One region of the Thalassotalea euphylliae genome, then DNA from elsewhere that is predicted to be linked to it. Evidence: predicted binding sites of a transcription regulator. Region 1 holds the regulator's gene; each other region holds the start of a gene.
The links. The regulator MetJ, encoded in region 1, represses methionine synthesis genes. The targets are predictions, from matches to a motif close to TAGACGTCTAGACGTCTA.
Positions count from the first base shown of each region.

Region 2: DXX94_RS14550 (homoserine O-succinyltransferase) is a predicted target of MetJ. The motif match lies at 1,347-1,364, and genes of this name have one in related genera.
Region 3: metK (methionine adenosyltransferase) is a predicted target of MetJ. The motif match lies at 895-912, and genes of this name have one in related genera.

Region 1 covers NZ_QUOT01000001.1:2,884,613-2,886,892, reverse strand. Annotated here, with positions in the region: gene metB (cystathionine gamma-synthase) at 1-353, opposite strand, end outside; gene metJ (met regulon transcriptional regulator MetJ) at 641-973, shown strand; gene DXX94_RS12760 (malic enzyme-like NAD(P)-binding protein) at 1,065-2,280, opposite strand, start outside.
Region 2 covers NZ_QUOT01000001.1:3,305,251-3,307,530, reverse strand. Annotated here, with positions in the region: gene metH (methionine synthase) at 1-307, opposite strand, end outside; gene DXX94_RS14550 (homoserine O-succinyltransferase) at 309-1,274, opposite strand; gene DXX94_RS14545 (trypsin-like peptidase domain-containing protein) at 1,460-2,280, opposite strand, start outside.
Region 3 covers NZ_QUOT01000001.1:3,794,051-3,796,330, reverse strand. Annotated here, with positions in the region: gene murI (glutamate racemase) at 31-867, shown strand; gene metK (methionine adenosyltransferase) at 1,124-2,280, shown strand, end outside.

The DNA.
Region 1 (2,280 bases):
TCGAATTGGCCACGTTTTGCCAAGTGCACAAACAGGCGATAGCTACCGCCGTAACAATCGTGTGGAATAACAACTTTATCGCCGACTGACAGCAGCTGACAAATCAAGTGAACCGCTGCCATGCCTGTGCCCGTGACAATACCTAGAGCACCACCCTCAAGGTCAGCAATAGCCTTACCAAAAGTCGCTCTGGTTGGGTTACCTGTGCGCGAGTAATCAAAATCACGCTTTTCGTTAAAACCCTTGAGTGAATACGTACTTGATAGGTGAATAGGCGCCACCACAGCACCGTGATGTTTATCGCTGTTAATACCGGCGCGTGCTGCGATAGTAGCGGTTTTTTGCTTAGTCATACTATTCACCTAGTAATTACTGAGTTTAGCTAGCTTATTCAATTTAGATTTTGAGTGCTAAAAGTGAGCAAGCCATCAAATGGATGTTTAGACGTCTATAAATCTATCCGTTTTAAATTTTGTGGTCAAGAAGTTTTAGACATCTAAACTTCTACACATATAGGTTGACTGAAATATGCCACCTAGTACAATTTAACGTTAATATCTGGGTTGCATCAAAAAGACATTACAGCGCATTACAAAACGCTGACCATCACCCAACTAATAACAATGTATGAGGTACTTAAATGGCTGATTGGAATGGCGAATATATTAATCCTTACGCAGAGCATGGAAAAAAAAGCGAACAAGTAAAGAAAATCACCGTTTCTATCCCACTTCGGGTACTCAAAGTACTAACTGACGAGCGCACTAGACGCCAAGTTAACAACTTACGTCACGCCACCAATAGTGAACTGCTATGCGAAGCGTTCTTGCACGCTTTCACTGGTCAACCTTTGCCTAACGATAACGATCTGGCCAAGGATAATGAACACCGATTACCAGAAGCCGTTCGTGAAGCCTTGATTGCACAAGGTATTACTGACTTTTCTGAATTCGAAGCAGATGACGAAGAATAAATCGCTCGAAAAACGCTGCACATAAATTCGAATCAAAAGGCGCAAATTGCGCCTTTTTTAATGCAATTATTGCAATCGCTAATTCACTATCTTAACTTTCCATATAGTTCTCAGGCAGTGGCAGCGCCGCCACACCAGACTCAACAGCCGCTTCGGCAACCGCTTTAGCAACTCTTGCCTTCAGGCGACTATCCATAGGTTTAGGAATAATATAATCGCGACCAAAAGTTAAGCTCTTATCACCGCTTGCTTTAAGCACCTCAGCTGGCACTTCTTCTTTCGCCAATTGGCGAATAGCATGTACCGCAGCAACCTTCATTTCATCGTTAATGGCTTTTGCACGCACGTCTAATGCACCGCGGAAAATAAACGGGAAGCAAAGTACATTGTTGACTTGGTTCGGGTAATCAGAACGTCCAGTAGCAATAATCACATCATCACGCGTTGTTTTAGCCAATTCCGGCTTAATTTCTGGATCTGGGTTTGAACAGGCAAAGACGACAGGGTTAGGTGCCATCAATGCTAAATGATCAGCCGACAATAAATCAGGCCCAGACACGCCGACAAAAACATCAGCGCCTTTGATAGCATCTTCCAATGTACGCTTGTCGGTGTTGTTAGCGAAAAGCTTTTTGTACTCGTTTAAATCGTCACGACGAGTATGAATCACACCCTTGCGATCTAACATATAGATTTTTTCACGCTGCGCGCCGCATTTGATTAATAGCTCCATACAAGCGATTGCCGCTGCACCTGCGCCCATACACACAATATTCGCCGCTTGAATTTCTTTGCCTTGAATATCAAGAGCGTTAAGCATACCGGCAGCAGTAACGATCGCAGTACCATGTTGATCATCGTGAAAAACAGGAATTCGACAACGCTCAACCAACGTCCGTTCAATTTCAAAGCACTCAGGCGCTTTGATATCTTCTAAGTTTATGCCGCCAAATGAGTCAGCAATATTGGCGACAGTGTTAACAAATTCTTCAACCGTATGGTGCTTGACTTCAATATCGAACGAATCAATGTCAGCAAAGCGTTTAAAAAGCAATGCTTTACCTTCCATTACGGGTTTTGATGCCATTGGCCCCAAATCGCCTAGCCCTAAAATAGCCGTACCATTTGAGATTACCGCTACGGTATTACCTTTCGCTGTGTATTTATAAACGTTGTTTGGATCTTCAGCGATTGCTCGTACGGGTTCTGCGACCCCTGGACTATAGGCTAATGCCAGATCTTTACTGGTTTCTGCGGGAGTTGTCAGGGCAATACTGATTTTGCCCGGATTTGGCAGCGCATGATAA
Region 2 (2,280 bases), 420 kb from region 1:
CACTTACCGCTTCCATGTCGTAATCGGCCATGGCAATCGTCGTTGCGTTAAAGGTATTGGTTTCTAGAATATCGGCGCCAGCTTCAAGGTATTCAGAGTGGATTGCCTTAATCGTGTCTGGCTGGGTCAGTACCAATAAATCGTTATTGCCTTGAATATCACAGTGCCAATCTTGAAAGCGCTCACCGCGAAAATCACTTTCGCTGAATTTGCGGTTTTGGATCATTGTCCCCATACCGCCATCGAGAATTAAAATACGCTCGTTAAGGGCTTGCTGAAGTTGTTGAAACGATGCTAACTGCTGCACGTTACTCTCCTGTGATTGATGTCTGAATATGCTCAGCATCTAATTGGTAAGGGGTGATTTGATACACATAGTAGTTGATCCAGTTGTTAAACAACAGGCTACCATGACTGCGCCATTTACTCGCTGGCGGTTTCTCAAGCGCAGAGTCTGGATTGTTATCGCGATAGTAATTCACGGGAATCGCTGGCGTTAAACCGTCAGACAAATCAGCGGCTAAATCTCGACGATATTCATCGTCTAACGTGGTTGGGTCATATTCAGGATGGCCAGTGACAAACACTTGGCGTTTGTCTTCACTGGCACTTAAATAAACCCCTGCCTCTGCTGATTGCGCGAGAATATTTAAGCTCTCAACCGATTGATAATCTTCTGGCAATACTTCACCGTAGCGTGAATGGGGTACCCAAAATTCATCATCAAAACCACGCGTTAGTTTTTCATGGGGGCGTAACTTATCATGGCGATAAACACCTGAAAGCTTGGCATCACGAAGCTGACGTTCTAGGCCATAATGATGATATAAAGCCGCATGAGCAGCCCAACATAAGTACATGGTAGAAACTACATTATTCTGCGCCCAATCGAAGACTTCTTGAATTTTGTTCCAATAGCTGACTTCTTTATAATTCATTAAGCCAAGTGGTGCACCCGTAACGATCATGCCATCGTATTGCTTGTGTTTTACATCATCAAACAAGCGATAAAACGACTCTAAATGCGACGTTGGTGTATTCTTTGAAGGGTTGGCGTGAATACGCACTAAATCGACATTAATTTGCAACGGCGTATTCGACAGCATGCGCAAAATTTGCACTTCGGTTTCAATTTTATTCGGCATTAAATTGAGGATCGCCATTTCCATCGGTCGAATATCTTGATTGGCGGCGCGGTGCTCCGACATCACAAAGATATCTTCGTTACCAAGAATTTTTAAGGCAGGTAACTGATCAGGAATTTTAATTGGCATAACAAATCCACAAGACACTAGCGAATAATTGAGCTAGTAAATGTGCCTTGGTTCTTTAGCTATGTCAACATCTAAACGTTTAGACGTCTAAACATATTTGAGAAATGATTCTGAGATATAAAGTAAAGCGCTGCTTTAGCTAGCCATTGCCTTAATGGTCAGTGACCCCAAATTTAAAATGCTCTTTAATTGCCGATATTTCTAAGCTCACCAATTTGCACAGGTAACTGCAGCGTTTGCTTGTTGCGGTAAAGGCTTACCATAATGCTTTTACCTGGTCTGGTTTCTGCAACGATATCTAGCGCTTGCTCAACACCCGTAATCTCAACATCATCAAATTGATAAACCAAATCACCGACTTGCAAGCCAGCGCGTTGCGCAGGGCTATTGGGGCTAATGGCAGTAATGGTAAAACCTTTGGTATGTGATGGCAGCTGCTCGGTATTAACACCTAGCCAACCACGTGTTACCCGGCCATTTTCGATAATTTTTTGCATAACTCGATTGGCGAGCTTATATGGCACCGCAAAAAAGATACCTTGCACATTCAGCTGCGAATTACGTTGCGTAAATTTACGTGAATTTATGCCAACTAACTCGCCGTTTGTGTTAACTAACGCACCACCCGAATTGCCTTCATTGATGGCCGCGTCCATTTGCAGGAATTGTAAATAGCTAGTACTGCTTAAGCCATTGCGGCCCGTTGCGCTGATAATACCTTGGGTGACCGTTTGCCCCAAATTCAGCGGGTTACCAATCGCTAACACGACATCGCCAGAGAGCGATTCCAAGTCATTGCGCTGCGGGATAACCGGCAGATTAACAGCGTCGACTTTAAGTACCGCTAAATCGGTGTAAATATCAAAACCAATTAATACCGCATCATAACGCTGACCTGTTTGCAGCCATACCGACACTAGATCCGCATTTTGCACCACATGGTAGTTAGTCAAAATGTAGCCGTTAGGATCCATGATCACCCCTGAACCTAAACGGGTAGTGTTAG
Region 3 (2,280 bases), 910 kb from region 1:
CTTTGCTTTTTGATCACATAAATGGGTGACATGGTAACAACTCAGGCTAGCTGCAACACACAGACTCCTATTGGTATTTTCGATTCAGGTATTGGTGGACTTTCCATTGCGCGTTGTGTTGCGCAAAACTTGCCAAATGAGCAGCTAATTTATGTCGCAGACAGTGGCTTTGCACCATACGGCGACAAAAGCCATAAAGACATTATAGCCAGAGCTGACTTTGTTGCTAACTTCCTGATAAAGCAAGGGGTGAAAGCCATTGTTGTGGCTTGCAATACGGCAACTGTCGTCGCAATTGAAGAGCTGCGCGCAAAATATACGTTACCGATTATTGGCGTAGAGCCAGCAATAAAGCCCGCAGCGAAACAATCTAAAGCCAAGTCGGTTGGGATAATGGTGACACAAGCTACGGCCAAGAATGATCGCTTTCTCAGGCTTGTTGAAAGTTACAAGCAAGATGCACAAGTACATATTCAACCGTGCCCCGGCCTAGTGCAACAAATTGAACAAGGCGACCATGAAAGTGACACTTGCCAAGCGCTACTCGATAGCTTTATCGCCCCACTGGTCGATAAACAGATAGACACCTTAGTGCTCGGCTGCACTCACTATCCATTGATAGAGCAACAAATCAAAGCTCATTTACCAGCAGGTATTGAGTTACTAGAAACCGCCCAACCTGTCACCAATGAGCTTATTCGCCGGCTAACACTCAATAATCTGCTGGCGCAAAGCGATTTAGAGATTCAAGGCTTAACAGCCGCTCAAGGTTACCAAGTCTATTCCAGTGCACTAACGCAAGCGCAACAGCAAGTTATTCAAACCTTTTGGCCAAGCAAGTTGAGTTTTCACCAACTATCACGCTAAGAAACTCTATCGAATAAAAAAGCCATTTAGACGTCTAGGCGTAAAAAACTTTTCATCAATCTTCAGTTCGAGTAGAATGGCGAAAAATTTGTCGTGGCCTATTTTTAGTATTGCGATTAGTTAGCTTCATTAGCCTTATTGGCTAGCTAGGTTAACTAATAAAATCCTATCGGGTTGAAATTGCGTAGTAGCAAGCAGCTTGCACTATGTGCATAAGCGACAACAATTACCCTATTTCAATGATAATTGAGGTTTTATGTCTAGACACCTATTCACCTCTGAATCTGTTTCAGAAGGTCACCCGGATAAAATTGCCGATCAAATTTCTGATGCGGTATTAGACGCAATTATTGCTCAAGACAAGCATGCTCGTGTTGCTTGTGAAACTATGGTTAAAACTGGCGTTGCCATTATCTCAGGTGAGATTTCAACATCAGCTTGGGTTGATTTAGAAAGCCTAACGCGCAAAGTAATCAGTGATATTGGTTACACTTCATCAGATGTCGGCTTTGACGGTGAAACTTGTGGCATTATGAATCTGATTGGCCAGCAATCTTCTGAAATCGCACAAGGTGTTGACCGTGCAAAACCAGAAGAGCAAGGCGCTGGTGACCAAGGCTTAATGTTTGGTTACGCAACTAACGAAACGCCAACCTTTATGCCTGCACCGCTTTACTACTCTCACTTATTAGTAGAGCGCCAAGCAGAAGTTCGTAAGTCTGGTGTACTGCCTTGGTTACGCCCAGATGCAAAATCACAGGTAACGTTTGTTTATGAAAACAACAAGCCTGTTGCGATTGATGCGGTTGTACTTTCAACTCAACACAACCCTGACATCAGCCAAGAAATGTTGCACGATGCGGTAATGGAAAACATTATCAAGCACGTTCTACCAGAAGAACTGCTAACTGCCGATACTAAATATTTTATTAACCCAACGGGTAGCTTTGTGATCGGTGGCCCAGTAGGTGACTGTGGTTTAACAGGGCGTAAGATCATTGTTGATACCTACGGCGGTATGGCACGTCACGGCGGTGGCGCTTTCTCAGGTAAAGATCCATCAAAAGTTGACCGCAGTGCGGCCTACGCAGGTCGTTACGTCGCGAAGAATATCGTAGCCGCTGGCCTTGCTGAGCGCTGTGAAATTCAAGTGTCATACGCCATTGGTGTGGCAGAGCCAACGTCAATTACCGTTGAAACCTTTGGTACGGGTAAAGTTGCAGAAGACAAGCTAGTTGAACTGGTTCGTGAGCACTTCGACTTACGCCCATACGGCATTACTAAGATGCTTGACTTGCTACACCCTATGTACCAAGAAACAGCAGCTTACGGTCACTTCGGTCGCGAACCTTATGAAAAAACTGTTGATGGTGAAACCTTCACCGCATTCAGTTGGGAAAAAACAGACAAAGC